One region of the Streptomyces sp. NPDC058796 genome, then DNA from elsewhere that is predicted to be linked to it. Evidence: riboswitches for the same ligand, from Rfam matches in the RefSeq annotation. Region 1 holds a riboswitch; each other region holds the start of a gene.
The links. A riboswitch is a leader RNA that binds a small molecule or an ion and turns the genes downstream of it on or off. The one in region 1 is predicted to bind cyclic di-AMP.
Positions count from the first base shown of each region.

Region 2: linked by a shared signal. The riboswitch ahead of ACFW47_RS08695 (M23 family metallopeptidase) and the one ahead of ACFW47_RS06935 (NlpC/P60 family protein) in region 1 are both predicted to bind cyclic di-AMP.
Region 3: linked by a shared signal. The riboswitch ahead of ACFW47_RS17885 (M23 family metallopeptidase) and the one ahead of ACFW47_RS06935 (NlpC/P60 family protein) in region 1 are both predicted to bind cyclic di-AMP.

Region 1 is NZ_JBHYOP010000002.1:353,787-359,968, reverse strand. Features, by position in the region: gene ACFW47_RS06945 (M23 family metallopeptidase) at 1-438, shown strand, start outside; gene pcrA (DNA helicase PcrA) at 510-2,999, opposite strand; cyclic di-AMP (ydaO/yuaA leader) riboswitch at 3,231-3,412, shown strand; gene ACFW47_RS06935 (NlpC/P60 family protein) at 3,419-4,600, shown strand; gene ACFW47_RS06930 (tellurite resistance/C4-dicarboxylate transporter family protein) at 4,628-5,659, shown strand; gene ACFW47_RS06925 (hypothetical protein) at 5,637-5,990, opposite strand.
Region 2 is NZ_JBHYOP010000003.1:17,020-23,201, forward strand. Features, by position in the region: gene ACFW47_RS08685 (PrsW family intramembrane metalloprotease) at 1-616, shown strand, start outside; gene ACFW47_RS08690 (aldo/keto reductase) at 623-1,567, opposite strand; gene ACFW47_RS08695 (M23 family metallopeptidase) at 1,707-2,738, opposite strand; cyclic di-AMP (ydaO/yuaA leader) riboswitch at 2,750-2,906, opposite strand; gene ACFW47_RS08700 (PP2C family protein-serine/threonine phosphatase) at 3,155-4,339, opposite strand; tRNA gene ACFW47_RS08705 (tRNA-Met) at 4,540-4,613, opposite strand; gene ACFW47_RS08710 (dihydrofolate reductase family protein) at 4,670-5,800, opposite strand; partial or broken gene ACFW47_RS08715 (hypothetical protein) at 5,878-6,144, opposite strand.
Region 3 is NZ_JBHYOP010000006.1:335,698-341,879, reverse strand. Features, by position in the region: gene ACFW47_RS17895 (M16 family metallopeptidase) at 203-1,570, shown strand; gene ACFW47_RS17890 (M16 family metallopeptidase) at 1,567-2,955, shown strand; cyclic di-AMP (ydaO/yuaA leader) riboswitch at 3,147-3,311, shown strand; gene ACFW47_RS17885 (M23 family metallopeptidase) at 3,324-4,088, shown strand; gene ACFW47_RS17880 (GntR family transcriptional regulator) at 4,300-4,995, shown strand; gene ACFW47_RS17875 (HPr family phosphocarrier protein) at 5,145-5,426, opposite strand; gene ACFW47_RS17870 (GNAT family N-acetyltransferase) at 5,627-6,182, shown strand, end outside.

The sequences.
Region 1 (6,182 bases):
CGGGCGGCGGAGGAGGCGGCCCGCAAGGAGCGGCTGCGCCCGAAGTTCGCACTCCCCGTCGAACAACACGGTCTCAGCGCGTACTACGGCCAGGCCGGCATCAACTGGATGTCCGTCCACAGCGGCATCGACTTCCCCGTGTCGTACGGCACGACGGTGATGGCCGCGACCGACGGCACGGTCCGCACGCAGTACAACTCCGCTTACGGCAACATGATGATCGTGACCGCGAAGGACGGCACGGAGACCTGGTACTGCCACCTCTCCAGCTACCAGGTGCCCTCCGGTACGACGGTGAAGGCCGGCGACGCCATCGCCTTCTCCGGCAACTCGGGCAACTCGACCGGTCCGCACCTGCATTTCGAGGTGCGTCCCTCGGGTGGTTCGGCCATCGACCCGCTTTCCTGGCTGCGCAGCCACGGCCTCAACCCGACGTAGCGGAGTAACGTCTCAGCACGCCGGGCGGGTCCGAGCCCTCCGGCCCGGACCCTTTCCCCGCACCAGGCTCCTCAGAGCTTCTCCACCGGCGCGTACCGCAGCAGCAGCCGCTTCGGCTTGGTGTCCCCGAAGTCGATCGTCGCCTCTGCGTTGCTGCCCGTGCCCTTGACTCCGACCACGGTGCCGAGCCCGAACTGGTCGTGCGTGACCCGGTCGCCCACGGCCAGCGACACCGTCGGCTGGTCGGCCGCGGCGGACCGGCGCGTGGCGAAGCCGGAGGCGCCCGACGCCGACGAGCGGGAGCGGGACGACGACAGAGAGGCGGCCACCGCGGAGACCGGCGCGGAGGACGCCGGACCGTTCGCCCCGGTCCGCTTCCACTCCAGGTGGAGGGTGGGAATCTCCTCCAGGAAGCGCGAGGGCGGGTTGTACGACGGCTGGCCCCAGGCGCTGCGCAGCGTGGACCGGGTCAGGTACAGCCGCTCACGGGCGCGGGTGATGCCGACGTACGCCAGGCGTCGCTCCTCCTCCAGCTCCTTGGCCTGCCCGAGGGCGCGCATGTGCGGGAAGACGCCGTCCTCCATGCCGGTGAGGAAGACGACCGGGAACTCCAGGCCCTTCGCGGTGTGCAGGGTCATCAGGGTGACGACGCCGTCGCCGTCCTCCTCGTCGGGGATCTGGTCGGAGTCAGCGACGAGGGCGACCTTCTCCAGGAAGTCCGCCAGGGTGCCGGTCTCCTCGCCCTCTCCCTGCTCCTGCTCGAACTCCAGGGCGACCGCCGCGAGTTCCTGGAGGTTCTCGATGCGGGTCTCGTCCTGCGGGTCCGTGGAGGCCTGCAGCTCGGCGAGGTAGCCGGTGCGCTCGAGGACCGCCTCCAGCACGGTCGCCGGTCCGGCGCCGGACTCGACGACGGTGCGGAGATCCTCCATGAGGGTGTTGAACCGCTTGACGGCGTTCGCGGAGCGCGCGGCCATGCCGTACGCCTCGTCGACGCGCCTGAGCGCCTGCGGGAAGCTGATCTTCTCGCGCTGGGCGAGGGCGTCGATCATCGCCTCGGCGCGGTCGCCGATGCCGCGCTTGGGGACGTTGAGGATGCGGCGCAGCGGCACCGAGTCCTCCGGGTTGGCCAGCACCCGCAGGTAGGCCAGGACGTCCCGGACCTCCTTGCGCTCGTAGAAGCGGACGCCGCCGACGACCTTGTAGGGCAGGCCGACGCGGATGAAGACCTCTTCGAAGACGCGGGACTGCGCGTTGGTGCGGTAGAAGACGGCGACGTCGCCGGCCTTGGCCTCGCCCGCGTCCGTGAGGCGGTCTATCTCGTCGGCGACGAACTGGGCCTCGTCGTGCTCGGTGTCGGCGACGTACCCGGTGATCTGCGAGCCGGCGCCCTGGTTGGTCCAGAGGTTCTTGGGGCGGCGGGACTCGTTGCGCTCGATGACCGCGTTGGCGGCGCTGAGGATGGTCTGGGTGGAGCGGTAGTTCTGCTCCAGGAGGATCGTGGTCGCGTCCGGGTAGTCCTCCTCGAACTGGAGGATGTTGCGGATGGTGGCGCCGCGGAAAGCGTAGATCGACTGGTCGGCGTCGCCCACCACGCAGAGCTCGGCGGGCGGGACCTCGGCCTCGGGCGGCACGTCGACGGGGTGTTCGGCAGGCGTACCGACCAGCTCGCGCACCAGGGCGTACTGGGCGTGGTTGGTGTCCTGGTACTCGTCGACCAGGACGTGCCGGAAGCGGCGGCGGTAGTGCTCGGCGACGTCCGGGAAGGCGCGCAGCAGGTTGACCGTCGTCATGATCAGGTCGTCGAAGTCGAGGGCGTTGGCCTCGCGCAGCCGCGACTGGTACATGGCGTAGGCCTGCGCGAGCGTCTTCTCGAAGCCGTCGGCGGCCTGGGCGGCGAAGTCCTCCTCGTCGATCAGCTCGTTCTTCAGGTTCGAGATCTTGGCGCTGAAGGACTTGGGCGGGAAGCGCTTGGGGTCCAGGTCGAGGTCGCGGCAGACCAGGGCCATCAGACGCTTGGAGTCGGCGGCGTCGTAGATCGAGAAGGACGACGTGAAGCCGAGCCGCTTCGACTCGCGGCGCAGAATGCGGACGCAGGCGCTGTGGAACGTCATCACCCACATCGCGTTCGCCCGCGGGCCGACGAGCTGCTCGACGCGCTCCTTCATCTCACCGGCGGCCTTGTTGGTGAAGGTGATCGCGAGGATCTGGCCGGGGTGGACGCCGCGGTCGGCCAGCAGGTGGGCGATGCGATGGGTGAGCACGCGCGTCTTGCCGGAGCCTGCACCGGCCACGATGAGCAGCGGGGAACCGGAGTGGACGACGGCGGCGCGCTGGTTCTCGTTCAGCCCCTCCAGGAGCGCGGCCGGGTCCAGGGCGGGGCGGGGGGCGCCGTCCCGGTAGTGCTGGTCCCGGTCCGGAGGCACGTCGAACTTCCCGCCGAACAGATCGTGCGGGACCGGCTCCGGTCCGTGATCGTCCTCGGGCGGCGGCGGAGGTTCTTCCTCGTGACCGCGGGGGGTCTGGAGGCTCGCCAGGAAGCTGTCGTCAAAGAGGCTGCTCATCGCTCTCCGAGTCTAGGGCGCCCCACCGACAACCGGTTCCCGCCCCGGAAAATGGCCGTGGCCCCCGCACCGGACACGCCCCGCGACCGAACGGCACACCTGGAGTGATCCTCCCACCGAAGGTCACGAAAATGTATCGGGCATATCACCCACCAACCTTCACAGCCGCCACACGAGTTGGCTACGGTGCGGGCAGGCCGCACGACCCCCTCCGGCGAACCTCGCCGGGCCGCGCGGCCTCCGCCGAGTCCGGCGTGCCCGCACGGCGCCCGGAGCCGGGGACCCAACCGAGAACCTTGGGGTGAATCGGCGCACACCGCCCTCGCCGGGGCGCACGCCGTAGGGCAACCCTTCCGGAACCACTCCGCCCGAACCCGACAGCTAACCCGGTAGGCGGATCTTTGGAAGGAGTCGCCTCCTTGGCGTCGCACCGCAAGCCGCGCCCCACGGGTACGCGCGTCGCAGGCATACGGACCCCCGCCCTCGCCACGGCGGCCCTCACCTCCGTGGCCCTGCTGTCCCAGTCGGCCAACGCCACGCCGTCGGACGACGGCAGACCGAGCCTCGAAGAGGTCGAGAAGAAGGTCGACGACCTCTACCGTCAGGCGGGTTCGGCGACCGAGAAGTACAACGCGGCCAAGGAGAAGACCGCCAAGCAGCGCAAGCGCGTCGACGACCTCCTCGACGACGTCGCCCAGCGCACCCAGAAGCTCAACGAGGCACGCGAGGAGCTGGGGTCCTTCGCCTCCGCCCAGTACCGTACGGGCGCCGCGGTCCCGCAGACCGCGACGTTCCTGCTCGCGGACTCGCCGCAGGACTACTTCGACCAGAACCAGCTGATGAGCCGGCTCACCGGCCGCCAGAAGGACGCGGTCGACGACTACGTCACGCAGCAGTCCGAGACGATGAAGAAGCGCCGTGAGGCCACCGAGAGCCTCAAGACGCTCACCGATTCGCAGAACGACCTGAAGACGGCGAAGGCCACCGTCCAGAAGAAGCTCGCCACCGCCCGCGAACTGCTGTCGGAGCTGACCGCCGAGGAGAAGGCCCGGCTCGCGGCGATCGAGAAGAAGAAGCAGGAGGAGGCCGCCCGCAAGGCCGCCGAACTCGCGAAGCAGCAGGCGGAGGAACGGGAGCGGCAGCAGCGGGCACGGGAACAGGCGGAGGCGCAGGAGAGCGGGTCCGGCGGCACCTCCTCAGGCACCGGCACGACCGAGCCCTCCGCACCGGACGCCTCCTACGGCACCAAGGCGGAGAAGGCACTCGCCTTCGCCCGCGCCCAGATCGGCAAGCCGTACGTCTGGGGCGCCACCGGCCCCGGCTCCTACGACTGCTCGGGCCTGACCCAGGCCGCCTGGAAGGCCGCGGGCGTGACCCTGCCGCGCACCACCTACGACCAGGTGGACGCCGGCACGACCGTCCCCGTCTCCCAGGCACAACCCGGTGACCTGGTCTTCTTCTACGACGACCTCAGCCACGTCGGCCTCTACATCGGCAACGGCATGATGATCCACGCCCCGAAGCCGGGTGCGTACGTCCGCGAGGAGTCGGTCTACTACGACGGCGAGGGGTCGATCCACAGCGTGGTGCGACCGGCCTGACCCGCGAGGCTCTCTAGCATCGGGGGCATGTCGTCCGGCGCCTCTCCCGCCTCCCCTGCCTCCCCCTACCCTCTGCGCGCCTGGTGGGCGCAGCGCCCGCCGGCGGCCGGTGCCGCGGTGATGGCGACCGGCATCCTGTCGGTCGGCCTGCACCTCACCGGCCACGAGATCCTGTCCCGGATTGCCCTGGTCCTGGCCTGTGCCGCCTGGCTGACCCTCGCGGCGAACTTCGTCTACCTGCTGCTGGTCGAGCGTGCGCAGTGGGTGACACGGGCGGGGACGCCGGGTGCGCTCACCGCCGTCGCCGCCACGACCGTGCTCGGCACCCGCTTCTCGCTGCTCGGCTGGACGCCCCTGGCGGCGGCGCTGCTGGCGCTGGCGGCACTGCTGTGGCCGGGACTGCTCTTCCTGGTCGTACAGCACTGGGGGCGCCGGATGCCCGGGGCGGTGTTCCTGGGCTGCGTGGCCACGGAGGGTCTCGCCGTGCTCGGCGCCACGCTCGCCGCGGCGACGACGACGCCGTGGCTCGCGCACGCGTCCCTGGTGCCGTTCTGGCTGGGCATCGTGCTCTACCTGATCGCGCTGTTCCGCTTCGATCTCCGGCAGGTGGCCCGGGGCTCCGGGGACCACTGGGTGGCGGGCGGCGCGCTCGCCATCTCGGCACTGGCCGGCGCCAAGCTGCTCGCCGCGGCCGGGACGGGCATGTACCTGTGGAACGCGGACGACCAGGCCGTGCTGCACGACGTGACCGTCTTCCTGCTCTTTCTGGACCTGGCCTGGTACGCCGTCCTGCTCGCCGCCGAGATCGCGTGGCCGCGGCTCCGCTACGACGTGCGCCGCTGGTCGACCGTCTTCCCGCTCGGCATGACGGCGGCGGCGACGCTCTCCGTCGCCGCCGCCGTCGACGTGCCGTGGCTGGACGCGCCCGGTCAGGCGCTGCTGTGGGCCGCGGTCGCCGCGTGGCTGGCGGTCGCGGCGGGGGCGGTCTTCCAGGCCCGGGCCGGGCTGCGGCCGGCGGGCGCGGACCAGGCGGCCGTCAGGTCCACAGCACGGCGATGAAGATGTTCGCCACGGTCAGCAGGCCCACCAGGCCGAACAGCGGCTTCTCCACCTTCTCGTCGTCTCGCTTCACGTAGACCAACCCGAGGATCACGATCAGCAGGGCGAGCTTCACGCCCATCTTGATGTTGTCGACGGACTGGTCGTCGGCCTGGTTGAGGCCGATCAGGACGACGCCGGTGACCAGCATCGTCAGCGCGCCGTGCAGCATCGCGGGAACGAAACGGGCCGTGCCCTGGCCCATGGCCTTCATCTGGGTCAGGAAGCCGCCCAGGAGAGACGCGATGCCGATGATGTGCAGACCGACGAAAATGTGGATGAGTACGTCCATGAGGCCGGAGCCTAATCAGGGAGCCGGACACGCTCCGACACCGGGCCGTCCGGACCCGGTGCCGTGCGCCGGGCTGGAGCCTCCATATGCGTCCCATAACACCTCGCCCTCCCCTCCTGCCCCCGATGCGGCACATCGGTCATCACCCAGCGTGAAGGCGACGGCCGCAGAACAGGACGGCGGTCACTTACG
Region 2 (6,182 bases), on a different contig from region 1:
GTACGGGGCGTTCATGGTGCCCTGCTTCGGCCTGCTGACCTGGCTGGTGATCTGGACCCGCCAGCGCGAACTGCGCACCGTGCGCGACGAGCTGCCCGCGTACGTACTGGCCGGCTGGCTGGCCCCGGCGGAGCCGTACGCGCTCGGCTCGATGCACGCCCGCCGCCTCGCCCGGCAGTACGCCCGCCGGCACGCCGGGAAACCGGCCGCTCGGGCGGTGGCGCAGTACGAGGCGTACGCGACCTCGCTGGCGTTCCTGCGACAGCGGGGGCGAAAGGGCCGCGCGGGCGCCGACTTCGCCGTACGGGAACGGGAACTGCTGGGCGCCCTGTGGCAACGCCGCGAGGTGGCGCGCCCGGCGCTGGACCACGCGGCCCGCGCCACGGCTCCCCCGCCCGTCGCCCCCTGGCCCGGATACGGGGTGCCCGGATACGGAGTGCCCGGAGCGCCCGGGATGTACGGCGCCCACATCGGTTGCACCACGTACGGACATGCGGGCCCCTGGGCTCCGGCCCTCGCGGCGGCCCCGGCCCCCGCCCCGACGCCGTACCCCATGCCCGCCCGGCCCCCGTACCCGTACGCGCCGTACTCCCAGCCCCACCCCCACCGGCCGTAGCCTGCCTCAGGCCGACGCCTCCGTCAGCCGCCGGGTCTCGTCCTCCGTCAGGGTCAGCTCCGCCGCCTCCAGCAGCGCCGGCAGCTGCTCCACCGTGCGCGCGGACGCGATCGGCGCGGCCACCGTCGGCTGTGCGGCCAGCCAGGCCAGGGCGACCGTGGCGACGGGCGCGGAGTGGGTCTCGGCGATCTCGTCCAGGACCGCGAGGACCCGCTGCCCGCGCTCGCTCTCCAGGTGCTTGGCGGCGCCGCCCGCGCGCGGACTGTCGACCCTCGCGCCGGGCCGGTACTTCCCGGTGAGGAATCCGGACGCCAGGGCGTAGTAGGGAACGGCGGCCAGCCCGGCCCGCTCGGCGAGGTCGCGCAGTCCGCCCTCGTAGGTGTCGCGCGAGACCAGGTTGTAGTGGGGCTGGAGTGCCACGTACCGGGCGAGGCCCTCGCGGTCGGAGAAGTCCAGGGAGGCGGCGAGCCGCTCGGCGGAGATGTTGGAGGCGGCGATGTGCCGCACCTTGCCCGCCCGCACCAGTTCGTCGAGCGCGCCGATGATCTCCTCGACCGGCACCTCGGGCTTGTCGAAGTGGGTGTAGTAGAGGTCGATGTGGTCGGTGCCCAGGCGGCGCAGCGAGGCGTCGGCGGCCGCCTTGATGTTCGCGGCGCTCAGTCCCGGGTACTCGGGGTGCTGGCTGACCTTGGTGGCGAGGACGACGTCGTCACGGTTGCCGCGGGCCGCGAACCACCGGCCGAGGACGGTCTCGGACTCACCGCCGCTGTTGCCGTCGACCCACGCGGAGTAGGAGTCGGCGGTGTCGACGAAGTTGCCGCCCGCCGCGGTGTAGGCGTCGAGGACGGCGAAGGAGGTGTCCTGGTCGGCGGTCCAGCCGAAGACGTTGCCGCCGAGGGCGAGGGGGAAGACCTCCAGGTCGGAGGAGCCGAGCTTGCGCAGAGAAGTCATGTAGCGCGTCAACGAGCCCGACGGTCCCCGGGATTCCGGCAGCGGGGCAAAGATCCCGCAAACCGGCAGCCCTGACGTCGGGGGGTCGCCGTCAGGACCGCCGGGGATCAGGAGTGACGATCGGCGTGTGCGGAGTGGTTCAGGGCGTGAGGCCCTTGCTCTGCAGCCATGCCATCGGGTCGAGGCTGCCGCCGCCGGCCGTGTGGACTTCCATGTGGAGGTGGGCGCCGGTGACGTTGCCGGTGGCACCGACGCGGCCGATGACGTCGCCGGTGGTGACCTTCTGGCCGACGCTGACGTTGATCGAGGACTGGTGGGCGTACCAGATCTCGGTGCCGTCGTCGAGGGTGAGCACGGTCTTGTAGCCGTACGACCCGTCCCAGCCGGCCGACGTGATCGTGCCGCTGTGCACCGCCTTGAGCAGCGTGCCCGTGGGGGCGGCGAAGTCGAGTCCGGTGTGGTGGCCGGAGGACCAGTAGGGGCCCGCCTGCCCGAAGGTGGAGGAGATCGTGTACGAGGAGGTGGGCAGCGTGTACTGCTTGGCCAGCTTCGCGAGCCGCTCGGCCTCGGCCTTCTTCGCGGCTTCCTCCTCGGCCTTCTTCTTGGCGGCGGCGGCCTTGGCCTCGGCCTCCTCAGCCGCCTTGGCGGCGGCTTCCGCGGCCTTCTTCTCGGCGGCGGCCGCGGCCTCGGCGGCGGCCTTGCTCTCGACCTGGGCCTGCTGCTGCTCGGCCTGCGCCATGATCCGCGCGCGCAGCGACTCGCCGGCGTCGGCGGTGCTCTCCTCGCCGGTGCCGGCGGAGGCGGCGGCGATGCCGCTGAGCGGGGTGGCGGAACCCTCGGGCTCGGGCTCCTCGTCGGTGATGAGCGAGCCGACGTTCGGCAGGTCCGGCATGGAGATGGACACCGGCGGCTTGCCGGTCTGCGCGCTGGCCATGCCGCCCGCGCCGACGGCGGCTATGACACCGACGCCCAGGACGGTGGAGCTGCGGGCGAGGCCGCCGCGCTGCTTGGCGACGCGGTGCCGGCCGCGCACGGGGCGGATGGACTCCGCGGTGGGGTTCCACTCCTCCCAGGGGCCCTCTTCGGCGCGGTGGACGTCGTAGCCGAAGGTGTCGGTGTCGTGCCCGCTGGGCACGGACGGGGCCTCGGGGGCAGGCCGGTTGGACGCCACGTGGGCGTACTCCTTTCCTTCCTTTCGCCTACCGGGTTAGCTGACGGGTTCGGAGCAGGAAGGTCTCCTACGCGCGTATATCCGCCGTGCCTGGCACGGCGTCATACGCCCGATTCACCCCAAGTGGTGGTTCCCCGGTTCCCTTGCGGGATTCGGCGCGTGCGCACGGAGCCGCCTTCTGTGACGGCTGGGACGACCGCGCTGCGTTATCGAACGTTAATAGACGGGGGCCTCTGATTCCAAGCCGTTCCGCTTGATCATTAAGGAGACCCGGGTGGACACACGCCTCACGGGCGATGAAATCCGGGCGAGTTGACCCCCCTTCAGCGCCCCTTCGGCACCACTTCCCGCAAGCACCACACCTGATGGTGTGTCAGTTGTTATGCGGAGGGCGCTCGCTCCATCACGGGCCGTGATCAGGGTCGTCGCACGGCGAGCAGAGCCATGTCGTCGGCCATGCCGCCCCCGGAGTGCCTGCGCACGTCCTCGGCGAGGGTGCCGAGCAGTTCTTCCGGGTGCCGGAAGACGCAGCCGGCCAGCCGCTCGTGCGGGTCGTAGAACTCGCCCCGGTCGTCGCGGGCCTCCGACAGTCCGTCGGTGTACAGCAGCAGCGTGGCCCCGCCGGGGAACGGGGCCTCCTCCGCCCGGTCGGGCCACACGCCGAGTTCCCCCATCCCGAGCGGCAGCGCCGACTCCCGGGCGGGCAGGAGGCGCAGGGTGCCGTCGGCGTAGAGCAGCAGCGGTGGCGGATGCCCCCGGTTGAGGACGCGGACGACTCCGTCGCCGTGCGGGAGTTCGGCGAGCACGGCGGTGGTGAAACCCTCGAAGGCGTCCAGCCCGTCGCGCCGGGTGCCCTCGCGGGCCAGCGCACGCTCCAGCCGCTGGGCCACCGCCTCCAGCGTCGCCTCCTGTTCGGCGGCCTCCCGGAACGCGCCGATCACCACGGCGACGGCGGCGACCGCGCCCATGCCCTTGCCCCGCACGTCACCGACGATGAGCCGGATGCCGCGCGGGCTGTCCTGCACCGCGTACAGGTCGCCGCCGATGAACGCGTCGGCCTGCGCCGCCTCGTAGCAGGCGGCGATCTCGAAGCCGCCGATCCGCTCGGCGGGTTCCGGCAGCACGGCCCGCTGGGCGGCCTCGGCGATCTCGCGGACGGAGACGAGCCGCTCGCCGGTGCGGCGCACGAAGGCGTTGACGAGGACGGCGAGCGCGGCCACCGTCGTGATGGTGATCAGCTCCGTGAGGGAGTCGACGTAGTGGATGACCTCCTTGCTCAGCTGGAGCCCGATGACGGCGGCGACCACGGCGGCACTCGTGAGCACCGTGCCGCGCCGCGAGTAGACCGCGGCGGCGACCAGGGGCGCGGCCGTGTAGAGGGGGCCCGCGGTGAAGTAGCGGGGGGTGAAGATGTCGTACAGGACGGCGACGACGATCAGCAGGACGGGCAGTGCGCGTACGAGCACTCGCCCGTACGGGGTCCGGCGGTGCGGCTCGGCCTCGGCTGGCAGTACCTCGGCGGTGCCGCCCAGTCCGGGGTCGGGCACGGGATCACCGGGGAGTCGGCCGCCGGCCCTGGCGTACGCCCCCTCGTCGTCCACGTCACCTGGCCGCACCACTCGTCTCCCGCCACCCCGCACTCCACACCGCTTGCCGTCCCGTCCTCCAGGCTTCCCGGAGCGGGGGCGGGCGGCGAGCGGTGCGGGCCGAGCGGGTGAACGCGCGGACGCACGGATGCAGAGGTGTGCGCCGGACGCACCGAAGGCCGGAACCCTTTCGGATTCCGGCCTTCGGCCTTCAGTAGCGGGGACAGGATTTGAACCTGCGACCTCTGGGTTATGAGCCCAGCGAGCTACCGAGCTGCTCCACCCCGCGTCGTTGTGTTCACCACTGTACGTCATCCCGGGGGCGGAATGCACATCCGTATCTCTCTACCCCTCCAGGTGACGGTTCGGAGCCTTCGCCCGCTCCTCGTACTCCGGCAGTACGACGACGGCGGCGCCCCCGCCGACGAGCACACCGCTGCCGTCCGCCCCCGGCACGAAGGTGTCCGGCTCCCGCCAGGCCGTGACCACGCGGCGCATCCCCGCGTCGAGGATCAGCCGGGCGCACGGGGCCGGCCGGGAGGCGCGGCGGGCGCACGGCTCCAGGCTGGAGTACACGGTGGCCGTCGCCAGCCGCGGATCGTCCGGGTCGGTCTTGGCCAGCGCGGCCTCCTCCGCGTGCACCACGGCGTCCCCGCGCTCCCTGGAGTACCCCCGCGCCAGCTCCGTGCCGTCGGCGGCGACCACGACCGCCCCCACACTGAACGCCGTCTCCGACGCCGGGCACAGCTCGGCCAGCTCGCAGGCGAGCGCCAGCCAGTGCCGGTCGGCGGCCGTGACCCGGTCGCCGGTGCCGGGCGCCGTCGGCAGGTACCGCGTCAGTACGACGTCCTCGATGCGCCGCGCCTCCACCAGCCTGAGCCGCCCGCTCTGGTACCCGCCGGGCCCGAACAGCCGGGGCGCGGCCGGGTCGCCCACGAGGAGCGGCGCGAGCACGAGCTGCAGCTCGTCGGCGAGCTCCTGCCGCAGCAGCCGGCTGTGCACGGTCCCCCCGCCCTCGACCATGAGCCGCCTCACCCCCCGCCGGTCGTGCAGGTACTCCAGCGCCACCCGCCAGTCGAGCACGGCGCCGAACGGCACGACGTCGGCGGCGATCCCGAGCGCGTGGGCCCGCCGGGCGCCCTCGTCCGTGGTCAGCAGCACCTTCTCCCCGCCCGTGTGCCAGAACCGGGCCGCCGGGTCCAGCTCGCCGGTGGCGCTGACGGTGACCTTCAGGGGGTACTCCGCCCGCCCCGCCGCGACCCGGGCGGCCCGCCGCTCGGCGGAGTTCACCAGCAACCGCGGATTGTCGGCCCGGATCGTTCCGGCCCCGACGAGGATCGCGTCGACCGACGCCCGCACCTCGTCGACCCGGTCGAAGTCGGCGGGCGAGGAGAGCAGGAGCCGTTCGGGACCGGTGTCGTCCAGGTAGCCGTCCAGGGAGACGGCGGCGGAGAGGAGGACGTGGGGAAGGGGCATGGGGCGTACTCCGGGGGCGGACTGGTGTGGCGGGCCTCGATCATCGCCACTCCCACAATGATCTGCGACGGTCAGCCGAGGTTGTCGAGGTAGCGGCCGGGGTCGGCCGGCTCCGCCGGTGCGGGGCGGGCGTCGTACCCGGCGGTGGCCCGGTCCTCGAGGCAGCCGTCGGACCTCACGGGCTGGCCGAACCACCACCGGTCGAGGGCGGCCTGTCCCACGCGGCGCTCTGGGGTCACCGGCTGCCCCAGGTACCAGCCCGCGACGAAGACGCCGTAGACCACGGCGGCGCCGAGGCGGCGCGGGGTGACCCTGCGGGGGCGGAGACCAAACCCGGCCAACATGGGGGGAGTTGTACGCACGCCGAGGGCCTCTGCAGCTG
Region 3 (6,182 bases), on a different contig from region 1:
GGGTACGCCCTCGTCCCGCACACCCGTCCCCGGGCCGCCGACCCCGTTCTCGCTCTCGGCGTACGCGGACCGGGAACTCCACCGGCCGCCCGCACGCTTGCATACAGTGGCAGGATCGGCAGGATCGGCGGAATTCCGCAGTTCCGGCCAATGTTTCCACCCAGCTGATCCCACTCAGCATTCCGCGATCGAAGGGACGTACATGCCCATGGGTCACACGGCCACAGCCCAGGCAGACTCCGGCGGCCTGACAGCGACCGAGCACCGCCTGGCCAACGGCCTGCGCGTGGTGCTCTCCGAGGACCACCTGACCCCGGTCGCGGCGGTGTGCCTCTGGTACGACGTCGGCTCGCGCCACGAAGTCAAGGGACGTACCGGCCTGGCTCACCTTTTCGAGCACCTCATGTTCCAGGGCTCCGCCCAGGTCAAGGGCAACGGCCACTTCGAACTGGTGCAGGGCGCCGGCGGCTCGCTCAACGGCACCACCAGCTTCGAGCGCACCAACTACTTCGAGACCATGCCCGCCCACCAGCTGGAGCTCGCCCTCTGGCTGGAGGCCGACCGCATGGGTTCGCTGCTGGCCGCCCTGGACGACGAGTCCATGGAGAACCAGCGCGACGTCGTCAAGAACGAGCGCCGCCAGCGCTACGACAACGTCCCCTACGGCACCGCCTTCGAGAAGCTCACCGCCCTCGCCTACCCGGAGGGCCACCCCTACCACCACACGCCGATCGGCTCGATGGCCGACCTCGACGCGGCGACCCTGGAGGACGCGCGGGCGTTCTTCCGCACGTACTACGCGCCGAACAACGCGGTGCTGTCCGTCGTCGGTGACATTGACCCCGAGCAGACGCTCGCCTGGATCGAGAAGTACTTCGGATCCATCGCCTCGCACGACGGCAAGCAGCCCCCGCGCGACGGCTCGCTGCCCGACATCATGGGCGAGCAGCTGCGCGAGGTCGTCGAGGAGGAGGTCCCGGCCCGCGCCCTGATGGCGGCCTACCGCCTGCCGGAGGACGGCACGCGCGCGTGCGACGCCGCCGACCTGGCCCTCACCGTCCTGGGCGGCGGCGAGTCCTCCCGCCTCTACAACCGGCTGGTGCGCCGCGACCGCACGGCCGTCGCCGCCGGGTTCGGCCTGCTGCGGCTCGCCGGAGCGCCCTCCCTGGGATGGCTGGACGTGAAGACGTCCGGTGACGTGGAGGTGCCGGTCATCGAGACCGCCATCGACGAGGAGCTCGCCCGGTTCGCCGAGGAGGGCCCGACGGCCGAGGAGATGGAGCGCGCCCAGGCACAGCTGGAGCGCGAGTGGCTGGACCGCCTGGGCACCGTCGCCGGCCGCGCCGACGAACTGTGCCGGTACGCCGTCCTGTTCGGCGACCCCCAGCTCGCCCTCACCGCCGTGCAGCGGGTGCTCGAGGTGACGGCCGAGGAGGTCCAGGAGGTCGCCAAGGCCCGCCTGCGCCCCGACAACCGCGCGGTGCTCGTCTACGAGCCCACCGCCCCCGCCGACGAGACCCCCGCCGACGCGGACGACGCCACCGACGAGAACGAGGAGGCGGCCAAGTGACCGAGCTCGCCACCATGGACTTCCACCCCCAGCCGCAGGGCGGCGAGCCCAAGCCGTGGGCGTTCCCGGCCCCCGAGCGCGGCAGCCTCGACAACGGCCTCACCGTGCTGCACTGCCACCGGCCCGGCCAGCAGGTCGTCGCCGTGGAGGTGCTCCTCGACGCGCCCCTGGACGCCGAGCCCGCCGGACTCGACGGCGTCGCCACCATCATGGCGCGCGCCTTCTCGGAGGGCACCGACAAGCACTCCGCCGAGGAGTTCGCCGCCGAGCTGGAGCGTTGCGGCGCCACCCTCGACGCCCACGCCGACCACCCCGGCGTCCGGCTGAGCCTGGAGGTGCCCGCCTCGCGCCTCGCCAAGGCGCTCGGCCTGCTCGCCGACGCCCTCAGGGCGCCCGCGTTCGCGGACGGTGAGGTCGAACGCCTGGTCCGCAACCGGCTCGACGAGATCCCGCACGAGCTGGCCAACCCGGCCCGCCGCGCGGCCAAGGAACTCTCCAAGGAGCTGTTCCCGGCCGGCTCGCGCGTGTCGCGCCCGCGCCAGGGCACCGAGGAAACGGTGGCGAACGTCGACTCCGCCGCCGTACGGGCCTTCTACGAGAAGCACGTGCGTCCCGCCACGGCCACCGCGGTGGTCGTCGGCGACCTCACCGGCATCGACCTCGGCGCGCTGCTCGGCGACACCCTGGGCGGGTGGACCGGTTCCGCCGCCGAACCGCGCCCCGTGCCCCCGGTGACCGCCGACGACCGGGGCCGGGTCGTCATCGTGGACCGTCCCGGCGCCGTCCAGACGCAGCTGCTGATCGGCCGCACCGGTGCCGACCGGCACGACCGGGTCTGGCCCGCGCAGGTGCTCGGCACCTACTGCCTCGGCGGCACCCTCACCTCCCGCCTGGACCGCGTGCTGCGCGAGGAGAAGGGCTACACCTACGGCGTGCGGGCGTTCGGGCAGGTCCTGCTCTCCGCGCCCGACGGCACCGGTGCCGCCATGCTCGCCATCAGCGGATCCGTCGACACCCCCAACACCGGCCCCGCGCTGCAGGACCTGTGGACGGTGCTGCGCACGCTCGCGGAAGGCGGACTCACCGACGCCGAACGCGACGTCGCCGTGCAGAACCTGGTGGGTGTGGCGCCGCTGAAGTACGAGACGGCGGCGGCCGTGGCGAGCACGCTGGCCGACCAGGTCGAGCAGCACCTGCCCGACGACTACCAGGCCGCGCTCTACCGCCAACTCGCCGCCACCGGCACCGTGGAGGCCACGGCGGCGGTCGTGAACGCCTTCCCGGTGGACCGCCTGGTGACGGTGCTCGTCGGCGACGCCGCGCAGATCAAGGCGCCCGTCGAGGCCCTCGGCATCGGTGAAGTCACCGTGGTGTCGGCCGAGTAGCGCCGCGCGCGCGTGGTGGCCCTGGTGACCCGAGTGTCACCAGGGCCACCGTTTGTCCGAATTGAGGGAGAGACAGCCTGTCTGCCCTGTGGCATGCGCTACAAAAAGCCTGTTGCGTTTGAGGATTGAAGGCAACCGCGCTTAGCGTCTTCCGGGCTGTTCGTCAGGCAGTACGCCGCACCCGCGGCACCGGACAGCCATCGCCGAGTCCCCGTACGGCGCGAGCCAGGGGAGCCGGGGACCCATCGCAGTCCCTGGGGTGAATCGGACGCCCGCGCGTGCAGCGAGGGGGTCCGTAGGAGACCTTCCACCTCCGAACCCGTCAGCTAACCCGGTAGGCGAGAGGGAAGGAAAGGACCAGCCTCTACATGGCGTTCACGCGCGCCACCGGGAAGCACCGCCGTCCCAGCCGGATGCACCGCACCACCGCCCGCGCGGCGGGAGTCGCGGCCCTCGCCACCACCGGCGTCGTCGGCACCCTCGCCGCACCGGCGCTCGCCGCCGAGTCCGAGGCGGAGCAGACCGGGATCACCCCGGTCGTCTCCATCGGCGACTCCATAGCCGACGAGATCGACGCGCAGGCCGCCGCCCAGGAGCAGGCCGCCCAGCTCGCCGCCGCCCGTGAGGCGGCCCAGGAGGCCGCGCGGGAGCGGGCCGCCGAAGCGGCCGAGGAGGCGCGCGAGGCCAAGGAGCGCGCCGCGCGGGAGGCCGAACGCGAGCGACTCAACACCTTCGTGTCGCCGATCACCGCCTCGTACGTCTCCACCGCCTACCGGGCCGGCAGCTCCCTGTGGTCCTCCGGCAGCCACACCGGCATCGACTTCCACGCCTCCACCGGCACCACCGTGCACGCCGTCGGCGTTGGCACCGTCGTCGAGGCCGGCTGGGGCGGGGCGTACGGCAACCAGGTCGTGATCAAGATGCACGACGGCACGTACACGCAGTACGGCCATCTGTCGTCCATCGGCGTCTCGGTGGGCCAGTCGGTCTCCGCCGGCCAGCAGATCGGCCTCTCCGGTGCCACCGGCAACGTCACGGGACCGCACCTGCACTTCGAGGCCCGTACGGGCGCCGAGTACGGCTCGGACATCGACCCCGTCGCCTACCTCCGCTCCCACGGCGTCAACGTCTGACGACGGACCGCTGACGGCAAGGTCCTGGAGAGGCCCCGGCTCCCCGAGCCGGGGCCTTTCCCATTTCCGCGTGCGGTCGCGGAACACGACCGCTGTCCAAAAAATGGCCATGAAATCCGACCCGGCGTCGGAATATCCGCCCGCCTGGCCTAGAGTCACCGAACACGCGTCAATCGTCGACGTCTCACGGGGATTAAGGCGGAGGTCGGGCATGCGTATTCCGGCGCACTCGGTGTGCACGGCGATCCGGGACGACATCGTCGCCGGTGTCCACGCGCGCGGCGGCCGCCTCACCGAGGAACTCCTCGCCCGCCGTTACGGAGTCTCCCGCGTCCCCGTCCGCGAGGCCCTGCGCACGCTGGAGGCCGAGGGCTTCGTGGTGACCCGGCGGCACGCGGGTGCGTGCGTCGCGGAACCCACCGAACAGGAGGCCGCCGACCTGCTGGAGACCCGTGCCCTCCTGGAACCCCTGGGTGCCGCACGGGCCGCCCGGCGCCGCACCGAGGCCCACCTCAAGGTCCTGCGCGGGCTGGTCAGGCTGGGTCAGGAACGCGCCGGGCAGGGCCACGGCGAGGACTTGCGCGCACTGGACGGATGGTTCCACGAGACCCTCGCCCAGGCCGCCGGCAGTCCCTCCCTGGCATCCCTGCTGACCCAGTTGCGCCGCAAGATCGCCTGGATGTACTCCGTGGCGGCGCCGGCTGATCAGGCGGGCTGCTGGGCGGAGCACGGCGCGATCACCGACGCGGTGGCCCGGGGGGACGGCGAGCGCGCGCGGGCGCTCATGGCACTGCACACCGAGCGGTCCGCTCCCGCGTACCGACTGCGGTTCGCCCCCGAGGGCGAGCGGACCGAGGGTGTGAGGAATTCGCAACGTGCCGTAAACACGCCGAGCCCGCGGTATTAACACGCGGCCCGTATACAAGAGGTATTCATCGGAGGCGTTTTCCGTTGCCTCCGAATGTCCTCGAAAAGCGGTGGCGCGATCCCTGGATGGGAAGAGAAAGGCCCGCCCGGTGCTCCGGGCGGGCCGTTCGGTCTTCCTCTTTCCGTCGGTCAGACGGTCTCGGGAAGCTCCTCGAGGCCCTCGGAGACCAGCTTCGCCAGCCGGTCCAGGGCGGCGTCCGCGCCCTCGGCGTCGGACGCGAGGACGATCTCCTCGCCGCCCTGGGCGCCGAGGCCGAGGACGGCCAGCATGGAGGCCGCGTTGACGGGGGAACCGTCGGCCTTGGCGATCGTGACCGGGACGCCTGTGGCCGTGGCGGCTCGGACGAAGATGGAGGCGGGGCGGGCGTGGAGGCCCTCGGCCCAGCCGACGTTGACGCGGCGCTCAGCCATGTGATGCTGCCCTTCAGGTGTTCAAGATTTCGTGTTGTCTAGACCAGTCTTGTCTAGACCAGTTTCCCACATCGTGAAGCGTGCCGGGACGGCACCGCGCGCCGCCCCGCGTGATCGTCGGACCGCGGCCTCGGCCCGACCTTCCGTCCTCCACAGACTGCCTCGCGCCGTTGTCGTACGCGAGCCGTACTCTGGGGCCCATGCAGACCTCGTCGGACCGGCACGAGTATCCCGCCCACTGGGAGGCCGACGTGGTGCTGCGCGACGGCGGCACCGCGCGCGTCCGCCCCATCACCGTTGATGACGCCGAGCGCCTGGTCAGCTTCTACGAGCAGGTCTCCGACGAGTCGAAGTACTACCGCTTCTTCGCGCCGTACCCTCGCCTGTCCGCCAAGGACGTCCACCGCTTCACGCACCACGACTTTGTGGACCGGGTGGGACTCGCGGCCACCGTCGGCGGCGAGTTCATCGCCACCGTACGCTACGACCGGATCGGCGCCGGCGGAGCGCCCGCCACCGCGCCCGCCGACGAGGCCGAGGTCGCCTTCCTCGTCCAGGACGCCCACCAGGGGCGCGGCGTGGCCTCCGCGCTGCTGGAGCACATCGCCGCCGTCGCCCGGGAGCGCGGCATCCGTCGCTTCGCCGCCGAGGTGCTGCCCGCCAACACCAAGATGATCAAGGTGTTCATGGACGCCGGGTACACCCAGAAGCGCAGCTTCGAGGACGGCGTGGTCCGCCTGGAGTTCGGTCTCGAAC